Regions from separate parts of the Rhizobium indigoferae genome, predicted to be linked through region 1. Evidence: predicted binding sites of a transcription regulator. Region 1 holds the regulator's gene; each other region holds the start of a gene.
What was found. Region 1 encodes LexA, which represses DNA repair genes until DNA is damaged. Its sites were predicted from a motif close to TGTTCNNNNTGTGTTCNG; they were not measured.
Positions count from the first base shown of each region.

Region 2: the regulator LexA is predicted to act here: its motif matches at 3,990-4,007, upstream of U5G49_RS07105 (DUF5680 domain-containing protein).
Region 3: the regulator LexA is predicted to act here: its motif matches at 1,367-1,384, upstream of ruvC (crossover junction endodeoxyribonuclease RuvC).

Region 1 is NZ_CP140635.1:1,754,409-1,764,314, forward strand. Features, by position in the region: gene gltA (citrate synthase) at 1-395, opposite strand, end outside; partial or broken gene U5G49_RS09040 (ComEC/Rec2 family competence protein) at 686-3,116, shown strand; gene lexA (transcriptional repressor LexA) at 3,097-3,816, opposite strand; gene U5G49_RS09050 (VOC family protein) at 4,016-4,912, shown strand; gene kdsA (3-deoxy-8-phosphooctulonate synthase) at 4,909-5,754, shown strand; gene eno (phosphopyruvate hydratase) at 6,001-7,275, shown strand; one part of gene U5G49_RS09065 (IS3 family transposase) at 7,338-8,227, opposite strand; one part of gene U5G49_RS09065 (IS3 family transposase) at 8,227-8,704, opposite strand; gene U5G49_RS09070 (FtsB family cell division protein) at 8,855-9,175, shown strand; gene pdhA (pyruvate dehydrogenase (acetyl-transferring) E1 component subunit alpha) at 9,320-9,906, shown strand, end outside.
Region 2 is NZ_CP140635.1:1,381,441-1,391,346, reverse strand. Features, by position in the region: gene U5G49_RS07115 (L,D-transpeptidase family protein) at 1-134, shown strand, start outside; gene dnaE (DNA polymerase III subunit alpha) at 256-3,753, opposite strand; gene U5G49_RS07105 (DUF5680 domain-containing protein) at 4,258-4,722, shown strand; gene U5G49_RS07100 (ABC transporter ATP-binding protein) at 4,834-5,517, opposite strand; gene U5G49_RS07095 (lipoprotein-releasing ABC transporter permease subunit) at 5,532-6,836, opposite strand; gene proS (proline--tRNA ligase) at 6,851-8,173, opposite strand; gene U5G49_RS07085 (DUF1467 family protein) at 8,762-9,037, opposite strand; gene mce (methylmalonyl-CoA epimerase) at 9,158-9,562, opposite strand; gene U5G49_RS07075 (ribonuclease J) at 9,565-9,906, opposite strand, start outside.
Region 3 is NZ_CP140635.1:3,607,333-3,617,238, reverse strand. Features, by position in the region: gene U5G49_RS18000 (AbrB/MazE/SpoVT family DNA-binding domain-containing protein) at 1-105, opposite strand, end outside; gene ruvA (Holliday junction branch migration protein RuvA) at 160-774, opposite strand; gene ruvC (crossover junction endodeoxyribonuclease RuvC) at 816-1,325, opposite strand; gene U5G49_RS17985 (methyl-accepting chemotaxis protein) at 1,570-3,885, shown strand; gene U5G49_RS17980 (LLM class flavin-dependent oxidoreductase) at 4,011-5,012, shown strand; gene U5G49_RS17975 (YebC/PmpR family DNA-binding transcriptional regulator) at 5,222-5,968, opposite strand; gene U5G49_RS17970 (pyridoxamine 5'-phosphate oxidase family protein) at 6,110-6,613, shown strand; gene U5G49_RS17965 (MBL fold metallo-hydrolase) at 6,750-7,592, opposite strand; gene U5G49_RS17960 (TIGR00282 family metallophosphoesterase) at 7,755-8,579, opposite strand; gene U5G49_RS17955 (5-formyltetrahydrofolate cyclo-ligase) at 8,583-9,170, opposite strand; gene U5G49_RS17950 (AAA family ATPase) at 9,290-9,906, opposite strand, start outside.

The DNA.
Region 1 (9,906 bases):
ATCGGATGCGCATCGCGGCGGAAGCCGGTGAAGAAGCGGCTCATCTGCTCGTGCACCATGGTGTGGTGCGTGACGCGATAATCGAAATCCTTCTTCTGCACGGTGGTCGGCAGTTCGCCGTAAAGCAAGAGGTAGCAGACCTCGAGAAAGTCGCCATGTTCGGCGAGCTGCTCGATCGGATAGCCGCGATGCAGCAGGACACCTTCGTCGCCGTCGATGTAGGTGATTTTCGATTCACAGGATGCAGTCGACGTGAAACCCGGATCGTAGGTGAAGGAAGCCGTGTTCTTGTAGAGGGCACCGATATCGATGACGCTCGGTCCGATCGTGCCGCTTTTAACGGCAAGGTCGACTGATTTGTCACCGATTTTTATTGTAGCGCTTTGATCCGTCATGCTGATCCTCCGAAATGGCGGTGGCGCCATAAAAGCGCCATAGGGGTTAAGCGTCCTCACCGATAGCTATATGATCGCGAGGCTAATGCCAAGTTACCGTGATGGCATTTTGTGCATTGCAGTATCACCTTTTAGGCACTGCAGCGATGAGCCGCATGCATATCGGAAGCCGATGATTCGACTGCTCTTTTGGCTCTTTCAATTTTCCCTCACTTTTCAATCGATTATTCTTGCCGGATTTGATTGGCGGTTGCATTCTGGCTGTCTGGGCGAGTGACCTTGGGCAGCACATGCAGGAGTTGACGACAGTCGAATTGCGGCCGGAAGCAGGCGCCGGCCTTGCCGACTCCGCCGGTTTTTCTCCGCCTGTCGTGGTGACGCGGCCGCCAAGGACGCAGTCGGCGACACCGTGGCGCCACCGGCTGCCGGCAGCAGCCTCGCAATCGCTGCGTGGTGGCATGCGCATGCTGGGCGAAGAGGCGGACCATGGCCGCCTGCTGCTGTTCTCACCGGTCTTCCTCGGCGCCGGCTCAGCCTTCTGGTTTCTAGCGGCATCGGACTTCCCGCTCGTTGCATCGCTGCTCTGCCTGTTGGTGCTGACCGTCGCGGTTCTCATCGCCAGCCGCAGCCCGGGCGGCATTGCGGGCAACGCTGCTGGCGCTTGCACTTGTCGCCTGCGGCGTGGTCTCGGCGCAACTCGAGAGCCGACGGGCTTCGACCGTGATCCTCGATTCATCAGTGACGACGACGGTGACCGGCCGTGTCGAGCGGCGCGAAGGCGATGGTCGCGGGCGGTGGCGCTATATTCTTGCCGTCACCGGTACTGAGGCGCCGGAGGTGAAGCGGCCGCCGGGGCGCATAACCGCGATCGCCCGCGGCGCGGACGCGCCTTTCGAGATCGGTGATATCATAACCGGCAGGGCACGGCTGACGCCGCCAGCAGGTCCAGCGCTTCCTGAGCTCAACGACTTCTCCTTCGGTGCCTATTTCGATGGCATCGGCGCCAACGGCTTCTGCTACGGTGCGCCGACAAAGGTCGATTTGCAGGCAGGTCCGCAAGCGGCCAGATCGACGACGGAAGCGCTGCTCGAAGGTCTCTACCGGCTGCGCAGCGGTATCGGCGACCGCATAAGGTCGATTCTGCCCGGCGACACCGGCGCTTTTGCCGCTGCTCTGGTGACGGACGAGCGGCGCGCCATCTCGAATGAGACGACGGAGGCGCTGCGCCAGTCCGGTCTGGCTCATATCATCGCTATCTCCGGCCTCAACATGGCGCTGTCAGCCGGCATCTTCTTCGTCGGTTTCCGCATGCTGCTCAGCCTCTTTCCCGGTGTCGCCCAAGCCTATCCGACCAAGAAGATCGCCGCTGCCGGCGCGCTCATCGCCGTCACGGCCTATTTCCTGATCTCCGGCTTTGCCGTCTCGGCCGAACGCGCCTTCATCATGATGGCGATCATGTTGATTGCCGTCTTCTTCGACCGGCCGTCGATCAGCCTGCGCAATGTCGCTCTCTCGGCGCTCGTCATTCTCGCCATTTCACCGTCCGAGGTCTTGGGTCCGAGCTTCCAGATGTCCTTTGCTGCGACATTGGCGTTGGTATCTGGCTACCAGCTGTGGAAGGACCGGCGCGTCCGCGAAAACGCTTTCCTGAAGCTGCCGGTGTTTCGGCCCGTCGTTACGGTTGCGGGTTTCTTCGGCGGCGTCTTCCTGACCTCGCTGATCGGCGGCTTTTCCACCGCGCTGTTTTCGATCGAGCATTTTCATCGCCTGACTGCCTATGGCCTGCCGGCAAACCTCGCGACGATGCCGATCATCTCCTTCATCATCATGCCGGCCGGGTTGCTGGCGATGCTGCTCATGCCTTTCGGTCTGGATGTTTTGCCTTGGAAGGTCGTCGGATTCGGCCTCGATCTGGTGATCGCGATCGCAAAGACGGTGTCCGGCTGGGGTGGCGACATCGGCATCGGCCGCTTGCCCGCTTGGTATTTCGCGATAGCCGTCGCAGGCTTTCTGCTGCTGACGCTGCTCCGCACCCGGCTGCGCCATATCGGCACGTCGATCATCGCGATCTCGACGCTCGTCCTCTTGCTTCTGCCGGTTCCCCGGCCGCCGGATCTGGCGATTTCGGAGGATGGTGGTCTCGTCGCAATCGTCGAGGCGGGGGCCATGGCTTCCAACCGTGAAAGACCGCCGGATTTCATCTTCGACCAGGCAGAGAGCGCTGGTCCTGCCGACGCATCACCCGCCGAAGATCTGGATGGTCCTGCTATCCCGCCGGAGGGAGAAGACCGCCGCGTCAGGCTTTCCCGCGATCAGCAGAACGAAGCAAGGTCGGCGATGCGGGCGGCTGCAGCTGGTGGTGAAGCAAACCGCTTTTCCTGCGTCAAGAAGGCCTGGTGCATATCAAGGCTTGGCAATGGTCACGTGGTTGCTGTCATCGACAATGCCGCCTATCTCGGTCCGGCATGCGACGCGGCCGATATCGTCGTGACGTCGGTCCGCCTGCGCTTCAACAGCTGCCGCTCAGGGGCGACGCTCTTCACCGGCGAAACGCTGCGCAGGACCGGTTCCGTCGAGTTGCGGTTCGCCGACGCCGGCCTGGAGGTCGCAACCGCATTCGATGCATTGTCGCGGCCATGGATGCTGCATCGCGCCTATGACTGGCGCAGCAACAGTTTTGCCGAATCCAGAATGCCTGATGTCAGTGATAGCGGCGAATGAGGCCGACGAGCTTGCCCTGAACCTTGACGCGGTCCGGCCCGAAAATCCGGGTCTCGTAAGCCGGGTTGGCCGCCTCCAGCGCGATCGAGGCGCCTTTGCGGCGGAAGCGTTTGAGTGTCGCTTCTTCGTCGTCGACGAGAGCAACGACGATGTCACCAGGACTTGCGGTGCTGCCGTTGCGAATAATCACGGTGTCGCCGTCGAAGATGCCGGCGTCGATCATCGAATCGCCCTTGACCTCGAGCGCATAATGTTCACCGGAACCGAGCATGTCGGCCGGAACGACGATGTCGTGGGTGTTGTTCTGGATCGCCGAGATCGGAACACCGGCGGCGATACGGCCCATGACCGGCACGGAGACCGAGTTGCCGTTGTCGGCGACGGGTTTTGCGGGAGCAGGAGTGGCGACCGGCTGCGGCTTGCCAAGGCTGCCCTCGATGACGCTGGGCGAAAAGCCGCGCCGGGGCTGAATGCTGGGGCTGTAGGCCTCCGGAAGCTTGATAACCTCTAGCGCGCGGGCGCGGTTCGGTAGGCGGCGAATGAAGCCACGTTCCTCGAGCGCCGTAATCAGCCGGTGAATCCCGGACTTGGAAGCGAGGTCCAGGGCATCCTTCATTTCGTCGAAAGATGGCGGAACGCCGGATTCCTTCATGCGCTCATGAATGAAAAGGAGAAGCTCCTGTTGTTTGCGCGTGAGCATCGACGTTGTGACCTCGTGATTGAAACAAATCCAGAACAGACACTATATGTTCCATATGTGTTCCGCAAGTAGCTAAATTTCCGTAAAACTTGGCGCCAACTCGTTGAGATTTTTATTTTCATTCGCCGGATTGGGACACATGTCTTGCATTGAGGGGCGCGCCATCGCACATCTCTTGCCGTTTCCAGGAGAGGATATCATGAACGAGCGTTCCGCCAAGCCGCACCCGCTGGATCATGTGGTGCTGCCCGTCGTCAATATCGATCTGGCGCGCGAGAGGCTTGGCAAGCTCGGCTTCACCGTTGCCGCCGATGCACGCCATCCCTTCGGAACGGAAAACGCCTGCGTCTTTTTTGCCGACAAGACCTATCTGGAGCCGCTCGGGATTGCGAGTGTCGAGGAGAGCGAGGCCTCAGCGCGGCAAGGCAATGTTTTCACGGCCCGCAACCGGGCCTTCCGCTTCCGCTGCGGCGAGGAGGGGCTTTCGGGGCTTGCTTTCGGCAGTAAGGATGCCGGCGTCGATCATCAGAACTTCGTCGGCAACGGATCGAGCGCCGGCGAGATGCTGCAGTTCACCCGGCCGATGAGGATGCCGGACGGTTCTGAGAGCATCGCCGGCTTCAAGCTGGCTTTTGCCGGCGACCTGCGAGCGCCCGATCTGTTCCTTTTCAGCGTCGAGCGCGTCAATCCGCTGCCGGCCGACCGCGGCGCGCTGGAGACGCATGCCAATGGCGTCACCGGCATTGCCGAGATCGCGCTCTGCGCGCCTGATGCTGCCGCATTCGGAGCCTTCGTCGGCCTTGCCGTGGCGCAGGCGGCAGTCGAGAAAACCGGTTTTGGCGTTAATATTGCTGCGTCGAACGCGAAAATCAGCCTGATGACGCCGGAAGGGCTGGAAGCCTATTTCGAGATCGCCGGCTCATCCGCCGATCGCGGCCTGCGTGGCCGGGCAATCCTCTTCATTGTCGCCGATCTTGCCGTGACAGAAGCGCATTTGGCTGCTAACGGGGTGACATACACGCGCAAGAACAATCGCATTCTGGTGAAGCCCGCGCCCGGGCAGGGCACGCTCTTCGCCTTCGAGGAGACACGATGAGCACTGAGACGAATTCCGAAGTCAAGATCGGCGAAGGCCAAGGCCAGGTCACCTTTTCCAATACCGGCCGCCTGTCGCTGATTGCCGGTCCCTGCCAGATGGAGAGCCGCGACCACGCCTTCATGGTTGCCGGTACGCTGAAAGAGCTTTGCGCAAAGCTCGGCATCGGCCTCGTTTACAAGAGCTCTTTCGACAAGGCGAACCGCACCTCTCTTTCGGCTGAACGCGGCATCGGGATCGAAAAGGGCATGGAGGTCTTTGCTGACCTCAAGAAGGAATTCGGCTTTCCTGTCCTGACCGACGTTCATACCGCCGAGCAATGTGCGGAGGTGGCAAAGGTCGTCGACGTCCTGCAGATCCCGGCCTTCCTTTGCCGCCAGACCGACCTTCTCATCGCCGCCGCCAAGACCGGCCGCGTCGTCAATGTCAAGAAGGGCCAGTTCCTCGCTCCCTGGGATATGAAGAACGTCCTGAAGAAGCTCAACGCCAGCGGCAATCCGAACGTGCTGCTGTGCGAGCGTGGCGCCTCCTTCGGTTATAATACGCTGGTTTCCGACATGCGTTCGCTGCCGATCATGGCGGCGATGGGCGCGCCCGTTATCTTCGATGCGACCCATTCCGTTGCGCAGCCGGGCGGGCAGGGCGATTCCTCCGGCGGTCAGCGGGAATTCGTGGAAACACTGGCGCGCGCAGCAGTGGCTGCCGGTATTGCCGGCGTCTTCGTCGAAACCCACCAGGACCCCGATAATGCACCTTCGGACGGCCCCAATATGGTCTATCTCAAGGACATGCCGCGGCTGCTTGAAAAGCTGCTTGCCTTCGATGCGGTCGCCAAGGTTTGACGTTCAACAGCCTGACATGATCGTGCTATAGGCATGTCGCGAAAAAGTGTGCAGCGGTTTTGCGACAATGACATGCGGAAAGCCAAAGACCTAAAGCGTGGCAAGCGAATCTGAAAGATCGCGACGCGCTTTAGGCGAGATCCGAACGCTTTCGAAGGCTGGAAATTGCAGCATTGTAATTTGCACGCCTTCGACTAAGACAGGTTTCGAACCGACTTATCACCACCCACCGAGCAGGAAGAACCCATGACTGCAATCACCGATATCATCGCCCGCGAGATTCTCGATAGCCGTGGCAACCCCACCGTCGAAGTCGATGTCTATCTCGAAGATGGCAGCATGGGCCGCGCGGCCGTTCCCTCGGGCGCCTCGACGGGCGCGCATGAGGCGGTCGAACTGCGCGACGGCGGCAAGCGCTACCTGGGCAAGGGTGTCGAAAAGGCGGTGGAAGCCGCCAACACCGAGATCTTCGACGCGATCGGCGGCATCGACGCCGAAAACCAGATCCAGATCGACAACATCATGATCGAGCTGGACGGCACGCCGAACAAGTCGCGCCTCGGCGCCAACGCCATCCTCGGCGTGTCGCTCGCCGTCGCCAAGGCTGCTGCCCAGGCGTCCGGCCTGCCGCTCTACCGTTATGTCGGCGGCGCTTCCGCCAGCCTGCTGCCGGTGCCGATGATGAACATCATCAACGGCGGCGCCCACGCCGACAATCCGATCGATTTCCAGGAATTCATGATCCTGCCAGTCGGCGCCGATTCGATCGCCGAAGCCGTGCGCATGGGTTCGGAAGTCTTCCATACGCTGCGCAAGGAACTTGCCGCGCAGGGCCATAACACCAATGTCGGCGACGAAGGCGGTTTCGCACCGGGTCTGAATAGTGCTTCGGAAGCTCTCGACTTCATCATGAAGTCGGTCGAGAAAGCCGGCTACAAGCCGGGCGAGGACATCTACCTCGGCCTCGACTGCGCCTCGACCGAATTCTTCAAGGACGGCAGATACGTTCTCGAAGGGGAAGGCCGCACGCTGGAATCGGGCGCCATGGCCGAATATCTGGCTGAGCTCGCCGCCAAGTATCCGATCATCTCGATCGAGGACGGCATGGCCGAAGACGATTGGGACGGCTGGAAGACGCTGACCGACCTGACCGGCAAGAAGACCCAGCTCGTCGGCGACGATCTCTTCGTTACCAACTCCGCCCGTCTTCGCGACGGCATCCGCATGGGCGTCGCCAACTCGATCCTCGTCAAGGTCAACCAGATCGGCTCGCTGACGGAAACGCTCGATGCCGTCAACACGGCGCACAAGGCGGCCTATACCGCCGTCATGTCCCACCGCTCCGGCGAGACCGAAGATTCGACCATCGCCGATCTCGCGGTCGCCACCAACTGCGGTCAGATCAAGACCGGCTCGCTGTCGCGTTCCGACCGTCTTGCCAAGTACAACCAGCTGATCCGCATCGAAGAGGGCCTCGGCCCGCAGGCTCAGTATGCCGGCCGCTCGATCATTCGCGGCTGATCGGATCTGATGTTCAATGGTTTAACCCGCGCCTTTGAACTGACCCCAATAAGTTGGACGGTTTAAAGGCTGGTTAGATTTAAGGGCTGAGTTCTGTATTGCACAGGGCTCAGCCCTTTGAGTTTCAACTTGATGCGCTGATGATTGTAGTAGTGGATGTAGTCGTCGATGCCGTCTTTCAGGCTTTTGATGCTGACGAAGCGATTGGGATGAAAGAGCTCGGATTTAAGGGTGGCAAAGAAGCTTTCCATGGCGGCGTTGTCGAGGCAATTGCCTTTGCGTGACATGCTCTGGGCGATGCCGCATTTTTGAAGCTGTCGCTGATAGGCTGGCATCTGGTAGTGCCATCCCTGATCGGAGTGCAGGATCGGCTTGTCATTGCTCCCCAGCCGGCTCAAGGCTTTGTTCAACATGCTTTCCACCAGTTTGAAGACCGGCCTTGTGGTCGTCTCGTAGGCGATGATCTCGCCATTGTAGAGGTCCATGACCGGCGAGAGATAGAGCTTCTCGCCGGCGACCTTGAACTCGGTGACGTCGGTGACCCATTTCTGATTGGCTGCCTGCGCAGTGAACTGCCGTTTGACGAGGTCGGGGGCTGTGCGCCCGACGTCACCTTTGTAGGAGCGGTATTTCTTCGGCCGTACCAGCGATTTCAATCCCATCTCGACCATCAGGCGCTGGACCGTCTTATGATTGACCGTCTGCCCGAGCTGGCGGATCGCCGCCGTCACCCGGCGATAGCCGTAGCAGCCCTTGTGAGCCTCGAAGATGGCTTTGATCCTGTCCTTGAGCGCAGCATGCCTGTCGGCCAGCTGCGACATCCTTTGCCGGTAGTAGAACGTGCTGCGGGAAAGGCCCGAAAGCTTCAGCACGTCGTCAAGCGGATAGAGTGGCCTTAACGCCTGGACGACTTGCGCTTTTTGAGCGCTGGTTGCTTGCGCGTTAAGGCCTCGAGTTTTTTTAGGTAGTCGTTCTCCATGCGCAGATAGTTCAGTTCCGACAGCAGTTCTTCGCGGCTCTTCGCCTCGTCGCTCTGCAAAGCTTGCGGCTCCCGGGGGATCGGCGGCTCGGACATCGATCGGGGGCCTCCTTTGCGGCGTGAGGTCAGTGCATCAATCCCACCAGTCTCGTAGCGTCGCTCCCAATCCGAAAGGCAACCCTTATTGCGGATGTCGAACAGCGCCGCCGTCTGGCGGTAGGAGAGCCCATCCTTCCACATCCGCTGGAGAACCGATAGCTTGAATGCTGCATCGTAGTGGCTGAACTTCTTCGCAAGACCTGGAACCCCATGCGCCTCATAGCTTGCTACCCATTTGCGAACCGTCCCATGGTCTACCGCGAAGTGCGCGCCGACCTCCCGAGCACTACGCTCGCCCTTCTCATAAAACTCCACAACAGAAAGCTTAAAAGCCAGGCTGTGATTGGACATGCAAAACCCCCGAAGGTGGATGTCCAACTTTCGGGGGTCAGTTCACTTCCCGGCGCGGGTTTTTTATTGCCCGGTTTTTAGAGTCAACGAACGGTTAATCTCTGCGCGTTAGATTGAACGAATTGGTAATGCGTTCAAGAGCATGCGTGTATGTGGACAAAGCATCATAAGAAGAGAAAGATCGGTCGCTTCGTCATTCCGGCCATGACGGTCGCCTTCCTCTCCTATTTCGGTTATCATTGCATCCATGGCGATTACGGCCTGCGCGCAACGGAGACGTTCGAGCATCAGCGTGTCGCGCGTGAAAAAGAGCTTGCAGTCTTGAAGGCGAAGCGCGAACATCTGGAAAATCAGGTCGCGCTCCTCAGTGACGGCTCGCTCGACAAGGATATGTTGGACGAAAAAGCGCGTTATCAGCTCAACATGTCGCGTGCGGACGAGATCGTCATATTCAACCATTATTCCAATTAACCGAAAACAGGTTAATTGGAATTTTCATAGTTCTTCCAATAATTTAGCAGCGAATACGAGCCATGCAATTATGGCATTGCTGTGGTCATATTTCTTCCCTATGGTACGCCCACCAAGAAACGACAAACCCATAGGGAGGGTTGAATGGCGCCGCGAAAGACCGCGACCGTTTCCAGCCGCAAAACTGCAGCAAAACCGGCAGCCAAAGCATCGAATGGAGGCCCTGTAGCCGACTTCGATCGCAATGAAGAGCTCAAGGCCTATCGCGAGATGCTTTTGATCCGTCGCTTCGAGGAGAAGGCCGGCCAGCTTTACGGCATGGGCTTCATCGGCGGCTTTTGTCACCTCTACATCGGTCAGGAAGCTGTCGTTGTCGGCATGCAGATGGCGCAGAAGGACGGCGACCAGGTCATCACCGCCTATCGCGATCACGGCCATATGCTGGCAACCGGCATGGAAGCACGCGGCGTCATGGCGGAACTGACCGGGCGTCGCAGCGGCTATTCCCACGGCAAGGGCGGCTCGATGCACATGTTCTCGAAAGAGAAGCATTTCTACGGCGGTCATGGCATCGTCGGTGCCCAGGTCTCGCTCGGAACGGGTCTTGCCTTCGCAAACCGCTACCGCGGCAACGACAATGTCTCCATCGCCTATTTCGGCGACGGCGCCGCCAACCAGGGCCAGGTCTACGAGAGCTTCAACATGGCTGCTCTCTGGAAGCTGCCGATCGT
Region 2 (9,906 bases), 370 kb from region 1:
TTACCATCCCCGATGAGACCCGCCGCAAGATCGACGCCCTCATCGCGCCCGGCTCGACGCTGACAATCTCCGATACCGGCCTCGGCCGGGAGACCGGCGAAGGCACGGATTTCATCACAATCACCCGCGGGTGATGCGCATCACGCTAATGCGTGTCGCCAAAAGTGCGCAGCGGTTTTGGGATAACGAGATGCACAAATCAAAGACTTAAAGCGCGCGCATGAATCCGGAATGACGCGGCGCGCTTTAGGCTGATCAGACAAGCTCGACGTCGACGACGCCGGGGGCCGCACGAAGGGCGGCGGCGATCTCCGGCGTGATGCGGTATTTCTCCGGCAGCGCCACTTCCACCTCGCGTTTGCCCTCCTCCTTGATGACGATGAAGGAAACGAGGCCGTCGCCCTTGGCGTTCAAATGGCCGGCAACCATTCTCAGCGGTCCGGAATCGCGGACATAGACGCGCAGCGCCTTCTGCATCTGCAGCGACTTTTCCTCCAGCGACTGGATCGTCTGGATGCGCAGGCCGATGCCCTCCGGCCGCTCCTCGCCCGTCGCGGTCAGCACGAAGGATTTGCCTGACTCCAACACGTCGCGATACTGGTTCAGCATTTCCGAAAACAGCACCGCTTCGAACTGGCCCGAAGAATCCGAAAAGACGATGATGCCCATCTTGTTGCCGGTGCGAGTCTTGCGCTCCTGCTTGGAGATGACGGTGCCGGCAAGGCGCGCATTGGCCGCGCCCTGTTTGATGGCCGCGGAAAATTCGGCAAAGGTCTGCACCCGCATCTTCTGCAGGATATTGTTGTAGGAATCGAGCGGGTGGGCTGTGAGATAGAAGCCCAGCACCTGGAATTCCTTGAGCAGCCGCTCGGAGGGGAGCCAGGGCGAGAACGGCGGCAGGGAGATCTTCTCAGGCCCCGACGTCAACGTACTGCCGAAAATGTCCGACTGGCCGCTCAGCTTGTTCTCCTGGGCGCGCTGGGCATAACCGAGAATGCGGTCGAGGCCGGCAGCTAGCTGGGCGCGGTCCATGTCGAAACAATCGAAGGCGCCGGCATAGATCAGGCTTTCGAGCACGCGGCGATTGACCTGACGCGGATCGATGCGCAGGCAGAAATCCTCGATGCTGGCAAAGGGCTTGTCGCCACGCACCTCGACGATATGGTCGACGGCGGATTCGCCGACGCCCTTGAGGGCGGCGAGCGCGTAATAGATGCGGTTATTGCCGGTCTCGAAATGGCGGAAGGAGGTCTGCACCGAGGGCGCGATCACCTCGATGCCGAGGCGCTTGGCATCCTGACGGAAATCATTGACCTTTTCCGTGTTGGACATGTCGAGCGTCATCGAGGCGGCGAGGAATTCGACCGGATAATGCGCCTTCATGTAGGCCGTCTGGTAGGAGACGATGGCATAGGCGGCGGCATGCGACTTGTTGAAGCCGTAATTGGCGAACTTCGCCAGCAGTTCGAAGATATTGTCGGCCTGCGGCTTCGATACGCCATTCTTGACGGCGCCAACGACAAAGCGTTCGCGCTGCTGGTCCATCTCGGCCTTGATCTTCTTGCCCATGGCGCGACGCAGAAGGTCGGCTTCGCCCAGCGAATAGCCGGACAGCACCTGGGCGATCTGCATCACCTGTTCCTGGTAGACGATGACGCCCTGGGTTTCCTTGAGCAGGTGGTCGATCATCGGATGGATCGATTCCAGCTCTTCGTCGCCGTGCTTGCGGGCATTGTAGGTCGGGATGTTCTCCATCGGGCCGGGACGGTAAAGCGCCACCAGCGCGATGATGTCCTCGATGCAGTCCGGCTTCATGCCGATCAGCGCCTTGCGCATGCCGGCACTTTCCACCTGGAACACACCGACCGTCTCGCCGCGCGACAGCATCTCGTAGGTCTTCTTGTCGTCGAGAGGAATGGCTGCGAGATCGACCTTGACGCCGAGCTTGGCGACGAAATCGACCGCGACCTTCAGCACAGTCAGCGTCTTCAGGCCGAGGAAGTCGAACTTGACGAGGCCCGCCTGCTCCACCCATTTCATGTTGAATTGGGTGACCGGCATGTCCGAGCGCGGATCGCGATACATCGGCACCAGCTTGGAAAGCGGCCGGTCGCCGATGACGATGCCGGCGGCATGGGTCGAGGCATGGCGGTAAAGCCCCTCGATCTTCTGAGCGATGTCGAGCAGCCGCGCGACAACAGGTTCTTTCGCCGCCTCCTCCTGCAGCTTCGGCTCTTCCTCGATCGCCTTGGACAACGGCGTCGGATTGGCGGGATTGTTCGGCACGAGTTTGCAGATCTTGTCGACCTGGCCATAGGGCATTTCCAGCACGCGGCCGACGTCGCGAAGGGCGGCGCGCGCCTGCAATGAACCGAAGGTGATGATCTGCGCCACCTGCTCGCGGCCATACTTGGCCTGGACATAGCGGATCACCTCTTCGCGGCGATCCTGGCAGAAGTCGATGTCGAAGTCGGGCATCGAGACGCGTTCCGGATTGAGGAAGCGCTCGAACAGCAGCGAAAAACGCAGCGGATCGACGTCGGTGATCGTCAATGCATAGGCGACCAGCGAACCGGCGCCCGACCCGCGGCCGGGACCGACCGGAATGTCATGCTGCTTGGCCCATTTGATGAAGTCGGCAACGATCAGGAAGTAACCGGGGAAACGCATGCGCTCGATGACGCTGAGCTCGAATTCCAGCCGCTCGCGATAATCCTTCTCCTCGTAACCCGGCGACATGCCCAGCGTCGAAAGCCGCATGTCCAGCCCTTCGACCGCCTGGCGGCGCAGCTCGCTCGCCTCGGCGCGCTCGGCCTCCTCGGCATCGTCGGTCGCACCGGTGAAGCGCGGCAGGATCGGCTTTCGCGTCTTCAGCACGAAGGAGCAGCGCCTCGCGATCTCGATCGTATTTTCCAGCGCTTCCGGCAGGTCGGCGAAGAGCTTGGCCATCTCGGCCCGGCTCTTCAGATAATGATCCGGCGTCAGCCGGAAGCGGCTGTCGTCGGACACGATGGCGTTGTGCGCGACCGCCATCAGCGCATCATGGGCGTCGTAATCGTCGCGTGTCGGAAAGAACGCCTCGTTGGTCGCAACCAGCGGCAGGTCGTGGGCATAGGCAAGCCCGACAATCTTCTGTTCGTGCCGCTTGTCGTAAGTGCCGTGCCGCTGCAGCTCGACATAGAGCCTGTCGCCGAAGAGACGCTTCAGCGTGAGCAGCCGGGCTTCCGCCTGAGCGGGATGGCCTTCCTTGATCGCCACGTCGACCGGCCCGGTCAGGGCGCCGGTCAATGCGATCAGCCCTTCCGTGCCTGCCTCCTCCAGCCAGGAGGCGCTGATATGAACGGCCTGATTGCTCTCGCCGCCGAGATAGGCGCGGCTGACGAGATCGACCAGCCTTTCGTAACCGGCATCCGTCGCAGCGAGAAGAACGATCGCCGGCAGCTTGACCAGGGCCTGCTGGCCACCGCGCTTTTCCGTTTCCAACCCGTCTTCCATGTCGATCGAGACCTGACAGCCGATGATCGGCTGCAGGCCGTCCTCCATCGCCTTCTGGGAGAATTCGAGGGCGACGAACAGATTGTTGGTGTCGGTAATCGCAATTGCCGGCTGGCTGTCGCCGGTCGCCTTGTAGAGAATCTTCTTCAGCGGCAGTGCGCCCTCGAGGAGCGAATAGGCGGAATGGACCCTCAGGTGGATGAAGCCCGGCGTGCCGCCGGTCGCCTCACCCGTTGAACCCTTTGCCGTATCCGCCATGACATGCCTTCCCAATCACCCGAATGAATCGGACGCATTGTCGGCATAGAGGGCGATGATGTCCAGAAGAAGTCCCGCATCCGGACCGCATGATGACCATGCGGTCCCCTGAAAACTTTAGAGCGCCATGACGATGAGCGAGAAGCTGGCAACGAACATTGCGATGGAGGTGAATGCTGCGATATCACGGATCATGTCAGTCATCGGGCTCTCCTTTACTCGTTATGTTGTCAATTTGTTCCATGTATGTTCTGTTGTCAACAGGAATCTTTTCCTTCTTTCTTGTGTTTGAAAAATGCCGGGATGCGCACCTTCGAATCGCTGGGAGCCAGTACCCGATGATATGGGCGGCAGCTGTCCCTTCTGGCCTGCCACAGATCGGTCATGGCGCCTAGACGGCCAGCCTCCTCGAGGCGACCCGTTTATTTCAAATCTTTGTTCCTCTTTTGTTCTTTACACCTCGCAGCATATTTGCCAGCATCCAGCCGAGAAGAGGAGAACGAGATGTTCGATATTCCGATGCTGAACGAATTCGTCGTGGAGGCGAAGGCTGCGACCTATGTCGGCGGCGGCGTGGCGCGCGTACCCTGCCGGCCGAGCTCCCACGATATCGGTTACGAACGCGGCGACTGGCGCTATCTCGACAGCTATTTCGGCGGCACCGATTTCGCCGGACAGGAGGTGGTGTGGCTTGCCGACGAGCCCATCTGGGCGATGAATTATTTCGGCTGCGTCATCGCGCCGAAGCTCATCGACGGCACAGTAGCCGGGACGGTGATCAAGGCTGCACTTTCGGCGATGTATCGAGAGGGCCGATTTCTTGGCGGAATGGAATTCGACCATCCGTTCGGCCGCTATCTCGATCGCAACGAAGGCGGCTGCGAGCGGTTCAGCGGCCACGAATGCATCATGGTCGGCGGCCAGAAGGCCTATGCGCTTGATTATCGCGGCGGGCTGATCGTGCCCTGATCACAGCCTTAAAGTGCATCGCGTCAATCTGGATTCATGCGATGCACATTAAGTCTCTGATTTATGCATGTCGTTATCCCAAAACCACTGCAGGCTTTTGGGCGACATGCATCAGAAATCGACGATCTTGCCGTCAGAGATCGTCACGCGGCGATCCATGCGGCGGGCGAGCTCGTGATTATGGGTGGCGATGAGGGCAGCAAGGCCGGACTGGCGCACCAACGCTTCCAGCGCATCGAAGACGTAGCTTGCCGTTTCGGGATCGAGATTGCCGGTCGGCTCGTCGGCAAGAAGAAGAGTCGGCGCATTGGCGACGGCACGGGCAATCGCAACGCGCTGCTGCTCGCCGCCGGAAAGCTCGCCCGGGCGATGCGAGCCACGATGGCCGATGCGCATATAATCGAGAAGCTGGCCGGCCCGCTCTCCGGCTTCCTTCCAGGACAGCCCGGCGATCAGTTGCGGCATCATGATATTTTCAAGCGCCGAGAATTCCGGCAGCAGGTGATGGAACTGGTAGACGAAGCCGATTTCACTGCGGCGGATCGCGGTGCGTTTCTCGTCGCTCAGGCCGTCACAGGCATGGCCGTTGATGTTAACTTCACCGCCGTCCGGATGCTCCAGCAGGCCGGCGATATGCAGCAGCGTCGATTTGCCGGTGCCGGAGGGCGCGACAAGAGCGACGATCTCGCCCTTCGACATCGAAAAATCCGCGCCCTTCAGGATCGGGAGCAGCGTATCGCCCTGCCCGTATTGGCGCTCGACGCCGGTAAGCTTGAGAACGACGTTGCGTTTCATGAAGGCGGCATTCCTTATTCGTAGCGCAGGGCCTGCACCGGATCGAGCCTGGAGGCACGCCAGGCCGGGAAAATGGTCGCGATGAAGGAGAGCGTCAGCGCCATGATGACGATCGAGATCGTTTCGCTGAGATCCATCTCGGCCGGCAGCTGGCTGAGGAAATAGACCTGCGGATTGAAGAGCACGGTGCCTGAGATCCAGGAGAAGAACTGGCGGATGGATTCGATGTTGACGCAGACGAGGACGCCGAGCAGAACGCCGGCAATGGTACCGACGATGCCGATCGCCGCCCCGGTCATGAAGAAGATGCGCATGATCGCACCGGCGCTGGCGCCCATGGTGCGCAGGATGGCGATATCGCTGCCCTTGTCCTTCACCAGCATGATGAGGCCGGAGATGATGTTCAGCGCCGCCACGAGCACGATCAGCGTCAGGATCATGAACATGACGTTGCGCTCGACCTGCAGCGCCGAGAAGAAGGTCTGGTTGCGCTGGCGCCAGTCGGTGATGGCGATCTGGCGGCCGGCTGCCTCCTCCACCTTGGGCCTTAGATTGTCAATATCGTCGGGGTTGTCGACGAAGAGCTCGATCGACTGCACCAGTCCCTCGGCATTGAAAAAGAGCTGCGCTTCCTCGAGCGGCATGAAGATGATCGAGGAGTCATATTCCGACATGCCGATCTCGAAGAGCCCGGAGATCTTGTAGGACTTGATGCGCGGATTGACGCCCATCGGCGTGATGTCGCCTTCCGGCGAGGTCAGCGTGATGAGGTCGCCGACGCGCAGACCGAGCTGGTCGGCCATGCGGGTGCCGATCAGCACGCCTTCGCCGGAGGCATAACCCACCATGTCGCCTGATTTGATGTTGTCGGAGATCGTCTTGAGCTTGGTCAGGTCCTCGGCGCGCGCGCCACGCACCAGCGCACCGGTGCTGCCGCCGGCCTGGGCGGAGGCGAGCACCTGGCCTTCCACCAGGGGTAGCGCCATCTTGATGCCGGGTACGGCGGCGAGCTTGCCGCTGAGGACAGGATAATCGGTGAAGGGGCCGTCGACCGGCTGGACGATCATGTGGCCGTTGATGCCGAGAATACGCGAGACGAGTTCGGTGCGGAAGCCGTTCATCACGGCCATGACGATGATCAGCGTCGCAACACCCAGCATGATGCCGACGAAGGAGAAGCCGGCGATGACTGAAATGAAGGCCTCCTTGCGGCGGGCGCGCAGATAACGCCACGCCACGAGGCGTTCAAAGGTGGAAAATGGCTTGCCAGCCGGACCCAAGCCGGATTTTGAACTCCGGTCCACTGCTGCCTCTGCCATTTCGCCTCCGTTTCCTAAGCCACAAACCGATTGATCGCCGCTTCGATGGTCATCGTTTCGCGGGCGCCGGTCTTGCGGTCTTTCACCTCAACTTCGCCGTTTGCGACCGCGCGCGGGCCGGCGATGATCTGGACAGGCACACCGATCAAGTCGGCGGTCGCGAATTTGGTGCCGGCCCGGTCGTCGGTATCGTCGTAGAGCACATCCTTGCCGGCCTTGGTCAGCGCGGCATAGATCAGCTCGCAGGTATCGTCGCAGGCCTGATCGCCCGCCTTCATGTTGATCACAACGATATCGAAGGGCGCGACCGATGCCGGCCAGATGATTCCGTTATCATCATGCGATGCTTCGATGATGGCGGGAACAAGGCGTGTCGGGCCGATACCGTAGGAACCCATGTGAACGAAGTGTTCCTTGCCATCAGGTCCCTGCACTTTCGCGCCCATCGGCTCGGAATATTTCGTGCCGAAATAGAAGATATGGCCGACCTCGATGCCGCGTGCCGACAGGCGGTCGCCTTCGGGAACGGCGTTGAAGGCCGCCTCGTCGTGCATTTCCGAGGTCGCCGCATAGAGCGAGGTCCACTTGTCGAAGATCGCCTGCAAACCCTCGACACTGTCGAAATCGGTATGTTCACCAGGAATATCGAAATCGACGAAATCCTTATGGCAGAAGACCTCGGATTCGCCCGTGTCGGCGAGGATGATGAATTCATGGCTGAGCTTGCCGCCGATCGGGCCGGTGTCGGCGCGCATCGGTATGGCGCGCAGGCCGAGCCGGTCGAAGGTTCTGAGATAGGCGGCGAACATCTTGTTATAGGAATGCTCCGCCCCTTCGCGGGTCAGATCGAAGGAATAGGCATCCTTCATCATGAATTCGCGCGAGCGCATGGTGCCGAAGCGCGGACGGATCTCGTCACGGAACTTCAGCTGGATATGATAGAGATTAAGCGGCAGGTCCTTGTAGGACTTGATGGAGGAGCGGAAAATATCCGTCACCATCTCTTCGTTGGTGGGGCCGTAGAGCATCGGCCGATCCTGACGGTCCTTGATGCGCAGCATCTCCTTGCCGTAGGCGTCATAGCGGCCGCTTTCCTGCCAGAGCTCGGCCGATTGCAGGGTCGGCATCGAAAGCTCGATGGCGCCGGCACGGTTCTGCTCCTCGCGGATAATGGCGTTGACCTTGTCCAACACGCGTTTGCCCAGCGGCAACCAGGAATAGATGCCCTGTGACTGCTGGCGGATCATGCCGGCGCGCAGCATCAGCCGGTGCGAGACGATTTCCGCCTCCTTGGGATTTTCCTTGAGGATGGGCATGAAATAACGGGACAGACGCATGGCGGATTCCGGAGCAGTTGAGATCCCGCGGCAGGCGGAATCGAAGGCAAGTGTTGATGTGGGAGCGTTCATAGCCGCTTCGCGGCAGGAAGGAAACCCGCAACGGATGTCGGCAACCTCCCGGAAGCGCATGTTCGCACCCGCAAAATGGAAGGGCGTGAAAAAGCGCGTGTTTATAAGGACTTGAACGAAAATCTTGTCAACAGAAAAATTTTGCTAGAGTGTAGCAAAAATGCAAAAAAAGCTGATGACAAAGCCCAATGTTTGAGCTAGTTTTAGCTCACAAAACAGGCAGGGAGTTAAATTCTTGCCGAATTCGCGGTCAAGTCTTGGGAGGATCAGATCTTAGGCGCGCTCGTCGCAGCCCCGGCAACGGTTACAGATCACGCGATACTTAAAACAAGGCTTTTAGCCTTGTTTTTTTTTGGCATTTCGGCCTCGCCCCATCCAAAAGTCCCGCCGACTTCCGTAACGGGACGATCCTCATTCCGTTACGCGAGCTCTTTGCCGCAACAGCATGACGCTGGTATGACGAAGTTCGCTTTCATTAAGCTTGCATCTGCTCAAAGTTTGAGCAAAAGCCACAGTTCAATAGAAGCTGGGGCCGAGTTGCGGCAGTGCGTCGAAGCCCCAGCCGAAATAGGTGTCGCAGACATACCATAGGCCGTAGATCAGAGCCGAAATCAGCGTCGTCAGTGAAAACACGAAAGCAGCGCGAAACCGGGTGGGCGCGCTCGGAACGGTGCCGAGCACCACGTCGTTGTCGTCCGCCTGGGTGCGCAGGCCGATCGGCAGGACGGCAAAAAGCGTCATCCACCAGATGATGAAGTAGACGGCAAATCCCTGAAGAAAGATCTGGAGCATTATGGTTCCCGTTGATGCCGCGCTGATATCGCGTCCTTATACGGCGGAATGGCGACCAACTCAAAGCAGGCGAAGCGTTTAACCGCCTTCTGGTCACTCTGCCGCAGCAGGGCTGCAGGCTCAGGCCTGTTCGAGTTCGATCAGCGTGCCGAAGAAATCCTTGGGATGCAGAAAGAGCACCGGCTTGCCATGCGCGCCGGTTTTCGGCTGGCCGTCGCCGAGCACCCTGGCACCCGCCTCTAGCAGTCGGTCACGGGCGAGAAGAATATCGTCCACCTCGTAGCAGATGTGGTGCATGCCGCCGGATGGGTTCTTTTCGAGGAAGGCTGCGATCGGCGAAGTATCGCCGAGCGGCTGCAGCAATTCGACCTTGGTGTTCGGCAATTCGACGAAAACGACGGTGACGCCATGCTCCGGCAGAGCCTGCGGCTGCGATACGGCAGCACCCAGCGTATCGCGATACGCCGCCGTCGCCGCGGCCAGGTCGGGCACGGCGATGGCGATATGGTTGACCCGGCCGAGCATGGTCAGACCCTGGTGACGAAGGCGGTGACGACGGGCTTCTTGCCCCAGGCCTGGTTCGCAGCAGAGCGAATGGCGCGGCGCACGGCCTCCTGCAGCATATCGATATCCTTGCGACGGGCGCGCGGAATGCTCTCGATGGCGCTGATCGCGGCGTCGAAGAGGGTGTCCTCCATCTCCTCGCCCTCGTCGTCATATACCGGCAGGCCGATCGAAACGAGATCGGGATCGCCGACGATGTCATAGCGGGCGTCGAGCACGACGTTAACAGCGACATGGCCGACATAGGAGAGCTTCTTCCGCTCGCCGATACCCATCTCGTCGAAATCGCCGATCAGCGTGCCGTC
Region 3 (9,906 bases), 1.9 Mb from region 1:
GATGTAGCGGATCCTGTCGCCGGACTTCAGATTCAGCAATTCACGAACTTCAGCCGGAATTGTTGTCTGGCCCTTCGATGTCATCGTACCGTAGTAGATATTCATGCGGATCTCCTTACCATTCAAGTTTAGTAAGGAATTGCGATATATTCAAGGAAATCACCGCGCCAGCTCTTTCAATCCCAGCCTGATCAGTTTGGCGCTGTCGGCGCCATCGCCCGCCGCCTTCATTGCCGCGGCAACCGCATTCGCGGCCTGGTCGCGGGAATAGCCGAGGTTGGTCAGTGCGGACACCGCATCGGCGACGGGTGCTGCCGCGACGCCTTCACCGAGTTCCTGCTTGAGAGCGATATTGATCGCTTCGCCGGCAAAGGCCGGCGCCCGGTTCTTGAGCTCGGTGACAAGACGCATCGCCACTTTCGGACCGACGCCCGGCGCACGCGAGACGGCGGCGCGGTCCTGCAGGGCGATCGCATTGGCGAGTTCGCCTGGCGTCAACGTCGAGAGCACGGCGAGCGCCACCTTGGCGCCGACGCCCTGGACGCTCTGGAGCAGGTTGAACCATTCCCGCTCCAGCGCGGTCATGAAGCCGAAGAGCCTCAGCTGGTCCTCACGCACATAGGTTTCGATAAACAGCACGCAGGCCTCGCCGGCCGAGCCGAGCTTGGACAGGGTGCGGGCCGAGCAATGGGCGACGTAGCAGACGCCGTGCACATCGACGAGCACATAGTCTTCGCCGATCTCGTCTATGGTGCCTTTCAGCTTGCCGATCATGGGTCGGGTCTCTCAGCAGATGGGAACAAGTCAAGTATAGATTAACCGGCCAGTGCCTGGCGCATCCGGTTGCTGCCGCGATTGTGCGCATGGCAGATGGCGATCGCCAAGGCGTCGGCGGCGTCGTCGCCCTTGAATTCGACTTTCGGCATCAGGATCTTCAACATCATATGGATCTGGTGCTTTTCGCCATGGCCGACACCGATGACGGCCTTCTTGACGGCGTTCGGGGCATATTCGGAGACCGGCAGCCCGGCACGTGCCGGCACCAGCATGGCGATGCCACGGGCCTGGCCAAGCTTCAGGGTTGCCACCGCATCCTTGTTGACGAAGGTCTGTTCGACGGCGGCTTCATCCGGCTTATAGCTGTGGACCATCTCCGCCAGGCCGTCGTGCAGCTGGCAGAGACGGGAGGCAAGGTCCATGTCTCCATCAGAGGTCACGGTTCCAGATGCCACAAACCGCAGGGAATTGCCTGATGTGTCGATCACTCCCCAGCCGGTGCGACGAAGCCCGGGATCGATGCCGACGATGCGAATCGTATTTTGCATGGTTCAACCTATAGCGATTGCGAAATAAGTGCCATCGATATGTGAACAAAACAAAAACGTTCCTGAATTTCGGCCCTGCCATTTACCGCGAATTAAAACAGATGCCTGAATTCTAGTCATCGAATACGAGAGGGGCTTCTTTTGGCAAAGAGTTAAGCCTCCGATGTTCTGTTTACAGGTCAGTAGATCAGGCATGCGCTGCGTGCCCGCGCTGGCAGGCGCGTTCAGAAGGGGTTCGTTGTACATGGCTCAGAGATTTCAGTCCCTGTCCTTCAAGGTCATCGTCACGTTCATTCTGATGACCGTGCTGTCCATCGCGGTCATCGATGTGCTTGCCTATTTCGCCAGCAGCCGCATTTCCGACGAGCAGGCGCTGAAGGCCAAGGAAAGTGTGCTGATTTTTCGCGGCGACATGCTGCAGGACCAGCTGACGCAGCTTGAAAACCAAGCAAATTCCATCGCGCGCATCGAGGCGCTGCAGATGTCGATCACCAATCTGAAGAGCGGCTGGAAGACCATCGAGAAGACCGCGGGCGATGCCCGCGCCGAACTGAAGAAGGTTTTCATAGCAGGCAACCCCAACCCCGCCGACCAGCGCGAGAAGCTCATCAAGCCGGAAGGGCCGAGCGGCTTTTATTATTCGAGCCACGAGAAGACGCAGGGCGAAGTCGCCCGCGACCTCGAGGATACCGCCTTCAGCGATCTGCTGATTGTCGATCTCGAGGGCACCGTTCTCTATTCCTATAAGAAGGAAGACGACTTCGCCGAGAACCTGAAGTCGGATGCCTGGAAGGGGACCGGCGCCGGCATCGCATTCGCCAAGGCGATCGAGAATACCGCCAAGGCGACCGATGATGCAGCGCCGACAGGCTTTTCCGGCCTTCGTGTCGATGCCGGCAGCGGCAAGCCGGCGATCTTTTATGCCGTGCCGATCGTCAAGCTTGGAGCGGCCAAGGGCGTCATTCTCTTCAAGGTGCGCGACGAGATCGTCACCGGCATCCTCGCCAAGGGCATCGTCCAGGGCAGCACGGCGCGGGCGGCGATCGTCTCCGGCGATGGCTCCGCCGTCGGCCTCGACGCGAGCGGCAAGCTTGCGACGCTCGATACGACGCCCTTCACCTTCATCAAGAGCGCGCTTGCCAGTTCGGCGATGACGGTTGCCGATTTCAGCCGGGCGGACGGCGCGGCCCGCGCCTATGTCCGCGGTATCGACTATCGTGGCGACCGTTTCCTCGTGGTAGAGAGCGTGCTTCTGAGCGAGCTCAATGCCGGCTCGATCGAGATCGCCACCCTGCTGACGATGATTGGCGTCGGCGTGCTTGTCGTCATGGCGATCGCGACCGGGCTCGTCACCAATTTCCTGTTTTCGCCGCTTGCGCGGCTTGCCGGCGTCACCCGCGATGTCGCCGACGGCAAGCTCGACAGCGAGATCGGCAGCCTGAACCGCAAGGACGAGATCGGCACGATGGCCAACGCGCTCGACCGCTTCCGCCACTCGCTGATCGAAAGCCGCGAGCTCGAAGCTGCCAGCGAAGAGACCCGCCTGCAGGCCGAGCACGACCGCCAGCAGAATCTGGCCGAGCGTGAGGCCGAGGCCAAGACGCTGCAGCAGGTGGTCGAGGCGATTGACGAGGGCCTGCATCATCTGGCGAACGGCGATCTCGCCTACCAGATCGATACGCGCTTCCCGAACGAGCTCGAAAGCCTGCGGGTCAATTTCAACGAGGCGCTGGCGACGCTCAGCGAAACCATGACGGCAATCGGCGGCAACTCCATGGCGGTGCGCGCCGGCTCCGAGGAGATGCGCACCGGCGCCGACGAGCTTGCCGGGCGCACCGAGCGCCAGGCCGGCTCGATCACCGAGACGGCAAATGCGATCAGCGCCATCACCCAGTCGGTCCGCCGGCAGATCGAGCGAGCCGAACAGGCCGAGCGCATCGCCCGCGACGCCAAGAAGGAGACGACGGGTTCCGGCCAGATCATGCGCGAGACGATCGCGGCGATGGAGGCAATCCAGGCCTCCTCGCGCCAGATCAACACGATCATCTCGGTCATTGACGACATCGCCTTCCAGACCAACCTCCTGGCCCTCAATGCCGGTGTCGAGGCAGCGCGCGCCGGTGAATCCGGCAAGGGCTTCGCCGTCGTCGCCATGGAAGTACGCGAGCTGGCCCAGCGCTCATCGAGTGCGGCCAAGGAGATCTCCAGCCTGCTGCAGAAATCGACGCATGAGGTCGAAAGTGGCGTTACGCTTGTGGAAAAAGCGGGCGTTGCGCTGACGGGCATCGGCGCCCATGTCGAGGCGATCAATGGGCAGATCAACGAGATCATGGGTGCGACCCGCGAGGAGGCCAATACGCTGCGTGAGATCAATAGCGCCGTCGCAGAACTCGACACGATGACGCAACAGAACGCCTCGATGGTCGAGGAGACGACGGCGGCGATCCACCGGCTGGCGACGGAAGCCCTGGAAATGGACCGCCAGCTCGACAATTTCACGCTACCGCATAGCCATCACAAGCAGAGCGCCGAGGTGCATGTGCTGCGCCGTCAGCGGTAAGCCACACCTTTCCACATTGCATAAGGGTCGCGCTCGCGCGGCCTTTTTTGTTGCGTCCATGGTTTGGAATGGCGCCGGCGCGAACCTACATAGACGGCATCGTCCAACTGCCCGGCAGGTTTCCCATGGTCCCCTTCTCCATACTCGACCTTTCCCCCGTTGCCGAAGGCAGCACCGTGCACCAGTCCCTCAAGGCCTCGGCGCGAATGGCTGTGAAGGCCGAGGAGTTCGGTTACAAGCGCTTCTGGCTTGCTGAACATCACGGCATGCCGGGGATCGCCAGCGCTGCCACATCAGTCGTCATCGGCCATGTCGGGGCCGCGACAAAGCGCATCCGCATCGGCTCCGGCGGCATCATGCTGCCCAATCACTCGCCGCTCGTCATCGCCGAGCAGTTCGGTACGCTGGAGGCACTCTTCCCCGGCCGTATCGATCTCGGCCTCGGGCGCGCGCCGGGAACCGACATGCGCACGGCACAGGCGCTGCGGCGCAACCTCGAGGCCGGTGCAAACAGCTTCCCGAACGACGTGGTGGAGCTGCAGCAACTCCTCGATACGCCGGTCGAGAACCAGGCGATCCTCGCAGTTCCCGGCAATGGTTCACATATCCCGATCTGGCTGCTCGGCTCCAGTCTCTACAGCGCCCAGCTCGCCGCCATGCTCGGGCTTCCCTATGCCTTCGCCTCGCATTTCGCGCCCGACATGCTGCTCGATGCGATCGCGATCTACCGTGACCGCTTCCAGCCCTCGGCGACGCTCGACAAGCCGCATGTGATGGTCGGCGTCATGGGGGCGGTGGCGGCGACGGACGAGGAGGCGCGGTACCATTTCACCTCCGCCCAGCAGCAATTCGTCAATCTGCGCCGCAATGTCCGCGGCCCGTTCCCACGTCCGGTGGCCGATATGGGGGATTTCTGGTCGCCGATGGAGAAGATGAATGTCGAACACACGCTCCGTTATGCCGTTGTAGGCTCGCCGAAGACGGCGGAGGCGAAACTGGCGGAGTTTCTACAGGAAACACAGGCCGACGAGGTGATCATCTCGATGCCGATCCACGACATTGAGGCGCGGCTGACATCGGTGGAACTATTCGCAGGGCTGGGGAGCTTTATGCGAGCCGCCGCTTAGAACAGGATGATTTTAGACCGGGTCGGCCTAAAATCTGAATCCTGTTCTACATTATATATCAGAGCATGATGTCGTCCGAAAACCGCCCACACTTTTCGGCATCATGCTCTAGGATCTACGCAAGGAGCACTCTGACGGCGCCACCTTTCCGGTAAGAAAAAACCCGGCGTTGCAGCCGGGTTTTTATTTTTGACATCTGCCTGAGGAGATCAGGCCGAGAGCTTCGCCAGCACTTCTTCCGAGACTTCGAAGTTGGAATAGACGTTCTGCACGTCGTCATCGTCTTCCAGGCTGTCGATGAGCTTCATCAGTGACTGGGCTTTTTCCTCGTCCACCGGCACGTTGTTCTGGGCGCGCCAGACGGCCTTGACGGTTTCGGCTTCGCCGAGGCTCGATTCCAGCGCTTTCGCCACTTCGCCGAGGGCTTCGAAGCCGCAGGTGATGTAGTGGCCGTCTTCGTCGGTCTCGACGTCGTCGGCGCCAGCTTCGATTGCGGCTTCTATCACCTTGTCGGCATCGCCGACGGAAAGCTTGTAGGTGATTTCGCCGACATGGTCGAAGGAGAAGGAAACGGAACCGGTTTCGCCGAGAGCGCCGCCGGCCTTGGTGAAGCTCGAGCGGACGTTGGAGGCGGTGCGGTTGCGGTTGTCGGTCAGAGCCTCGACGATGATCGCCGTGCCACCGGGGCCGTAGCCCTCATAGCGGACTTCGTCATAATTTTCGCCGTCGGCGCCGGCTGCCTTCTTGATGGCGCGGTCGATATTGTCCTTCGGCATGGACTGGGCCTTGGCGTTCTGGATCGCCAGGCGAAGGCGGGCGTTCATCGTCGGGTCGGGCAGGCCGGCCTTGGCGGCAACGGTGATTTCGCGCGCAAGCTTGGAGAACATTTTCGACCGCACGGCATCCTGACGGCCTTTGCGGTGCATGATGTTTTTAAACTGTGAATGGCCAGCCATGGCACCCCTGTTCACGTCTCATTGTTCGGAATGGGCCGCCTTATAAGAGCGAAACGGCACCCGTTCAAGGAAAAAGCAGTTCGGAACAAAGGCGAGGGGATGACGTTTCAATCGAACTCCATCCAACGGAAAGGAACGGTCATGGCAAGTCTCAGCGAGGCGCAGGAACATCCAGCACGTCAGCTCTGGGATCAGGTCAACGATGTCCATGCCGGCATGCTCGGAATTTCCGGACTGGATATGCACATGCAGCCGATGGCGCCGCATGCCGATCCCACCACCAACACCATCTGGTTCTACACCAAGACCGATGCCGATATCGTGCGCGCCATCAAGCCCGGCAGCCGCGCGCATTTCTGTGTCGTCGGTAAGGATCACGACTATCACGCCTGCCTCGCCGGTGTGATTGAGGTGCATCCTGACCCTTCCAAGATCGAGGAATACTGGAGCTCGATCGTCGCAGCCTGGTATGACGGCGGCAAAAAGGACCCCAAGCTCACCATGCTGTCCCTCCATGTCGACGATGCGGAGATCTGGGTTTCCACAGGCAACAAGCTGAAATTCGGCTGGGAGATCGCCAAGGCCAATCTCGACGATGACAAGATGCCGGATGTCGGAATCAAGCGTCACCTGCAGTTCGCTTGACGCGCAGTGCCACTGCATAATTCCTTAAATCGGAATCGATTTAAGGATAAAATTATGCAGCAATTCAAAGTGCTACAGCGTCCTTTGCGCGTCTGAAAAGACGCGCGGCGCTGTAGAAGGAAAACCGCCGAGCCTTTTACTGCACGCCCTTCAGCACATAGATCAGCGGCTTTTTCGGCAGAGTGCGCATGGAGACGGTGATACTGGCATCGGGCGCATTGGCGACGTCGAAATCCTTGCCGAACATCGAGACGAAGGCCTCGACTGGCGGGCCGCGTCGGTGCATCGGCAGGATCAACGACGAGCGTAGCCGCTTGATGACGCGGCTCATGCTGTCGGCGCCCATCGTCAGCCCACCGTCAACGGGGACCATGACGACGTCGAGGCGGCCGATCTCGGTATAATGGGCATCCGTCAGCTCGTAGTGCAGGTGGCCGAGATGGCCGATGCACAGGCCGGCGATCTCGAAGATAAATATGGAGTTGCCGTTCTCATGCGCGCCGCCGAGGCCGTAGCTGAAGCGGATATCCGTCGTAACGTTGCGGATATAGGCATCGCCGACGACGAGATTGATGTTGGCCTTTTCGCCCGGAATGTCGCTCCACCCATGCAGCACGTGCTTGATGCCGGGATCGGGGGTCAGGGTATAGTGGGTCGTGTGCGCTTTGTTCATGGTCACGACATCGGGCATCGTCGCCGGCCTGTACCAGCCATTATAGTCTGTCGCGATGACGATGCCGCCCGGGGTCTCGATCTCGAAGGTGGAATGGCCGAGGAAGGTCAGTTTGACGTCCTCGCCCTCGGAGACGGCAGGCATCAGCGGGGCGCCGGAAAAGCTTGCTAAGGTCGCCTTGGGGATGGTTTGCGCGATCGCCTGGCACTGGCTGACCGGCGGCCGCTGCTCTTGTGCCGCGGCAAGATCGGGCGCGGCGAAGGCCGCAAGGGATGCGATAGCGAGGATAAGATATTGCGGCTTCATGCCACTCCTCCGGCGCTCTATCACCTTCAACCGGCGCATAACCCGGAAAATCGATTCCGATTTAGGGTTATACCCGAGTGGCGGGGAGGATGCGGCATGAGGCCGCAGGGGTCCAGACGGCGGGTTCTCACAATTGCGTGTTGGACGGCCGCCCGTCGCCTATTACCGCCAGAACTCCGGCACCGTCTCAGCCAGCCGCGGCCCGAGTCGGAGCGGCGCGATCTTTTCTGCAAGTCCTGTCGTATCCGAGATCTCCACGCCGACGCCGCAGATCGTCGCCGGTCCGTTCGCGGCTTCCATGCGGCCCTTCGGCATCTTGGAGATGAAGCGGTTGAGCGGCTCCTCCTTGTCCATGCCGAGAGAGGAGTCGTAGTCGCCGCACATGCCGGCATCCGACATATAGGCGGTGCCGCCGTTCAGGATCTGTGCGTCGGCCGTCGGTACATGCGTGTGGGTGCCGACGACGAAGCTGGCGCGGCCGTCGACGAAATGGCCGAAACACTGCTTCTCGCTGGTCGCCTCGGCATGGAAATCGAAGATGATCGCATCGGCCTGCTCCTTCAGCGGGCAGGCGTCGAGGATGACCTCCGCCGATTTGAAGGGGTCGTCGAGTTCGGGATGCATGAAGACCCGGCCCATGACGTTGGCGACGAGCACGCGCGCGCCGTTTCTGGCATAGAAAAGGCCGGAGCCACGGCCGGGCGTGCCTTGGGGATAGTTGGCGGGACGCAGGAACTGATCGTGCCGACCGGCAAAAGCGACGGCTTCCTTCTGGTCCCAGACGTGGTTGCCTGTCGTCACCACATCGGCGCCGGCATTGATCGTTTCCAGAAAGATGTCCTCAGTGATGCCGAAGCCGCCGGCGGCATTCTCGCCGTTGACGATGACGAAATCGAGCTTGAGGTCGGAAACAAGGCCGGGAAGACGGTCCCAGACCGCCGTGCGTCCCGTCTTGCCGACCATGTCACCCAGAAAAAGCAGCCGCATTCCCTATCCAATCCAAGAGGCAAAAAAGCGAAGGCCGCTTTCTGTCAGGATGGCATCCAGGCTTATGTCGTGCGGCTCAGCGGGCACATGTGCCACTTCCTGGCAGTCGAATGCAATGCCGATCAGCTTCGGATGCAGGCCTTTTTGCCTTAGCCGGCAGATGGCGCGGTCGTAGTGGCCGGCGCCGTAGCCGATGCGGTGGCCGCTGATATCGAAGGCTGAAAGCGGCACCAGCATGATCTCGGGATCAAGAATGGCGGCATCTGCGCCGGGGCCGACCGTGCCGAAACCGGTGTCGACGAGGGGCGCACCTTCCGCCAGCTCGCGAAAGACGATGGTCTGCCGGTCAAGGATCGCCGGCACGCAGAGCCGCGCACCGCGCACGGCAAAGCGCGCCATCAGCGGCCGGAGATCGGCTTCCGAACGGATCGGTAGGAAACCGGAGACGATCGTACCCAGCGCAAAACCGACGGCCTCGCCGGCATGTTCGGCCATTGCGAGGCTTTTGGAGGCGCGTTTCTCGGCGGGGATGGCGTCGCGTGCGGACAGCCGTTCGTTGCGCAGCTGCGCTTTCAATTCTTTCGCTGTCATTCGATCTGCCGGTTCTGAGAGATTTACCCGAGCATAGACGGCTGGATGTCCGATGAAAATGCCGGATGCGACGGTATCACGCGCGTTTCACGCCTCGTCCGCCTGGCGGCTGCGGATCGTCAGACGACGATGCTTGTCGGTATTGTCGTGGCGCCGATGGAGAAGCCTGCCATATCAAGAACGGCATTGGCTCCGGCCTGCCGGTCTTGCTGCCGCAACTCGCGCATCGCCTTTTCGAGCACTTGCTTGAGTTCGCGCACCACCGCCTTGAACTCTTCCATCGTTTCGCGATCATCGGCCGAAATGCCCGAAAATTTCGGGGCATCCTCAGCGACGCTCGCATAGGCGTTGCGGGCGTTGGTGGCGGCGTCCGGTTCCTGCGAGCCGGTCTCGCCGGCCGCAGTTTCTCCTGCGGTATCCGTCAGCGCCGCATCGGCCCCGCTGGTTGCGACGGCCGCAGCACCCGTGGCTGCATCCATCGAAACCGCTGTTGCCGGGCTGCCGGTTGCGACAGCCGATGCGAATTCGGAGGCGGCGGTGCCGACCTTGCGCGCTAGTTCGGCGGCCAGCCGGGCGACCACCTCAGGAGCCATGTTGGAGCTGCGCAGCATCTCCAACTGCTGCTTTGCCTCTTCGAGCTTGCGTTGCGCCTTCGCCTTGGCCTCGTCTCCCGAGTTCGCCAAGGTTTGGCGCATCTGCTGCAGCGCCTGGGTGGCGCGCTGCAGCTTCAGCACGC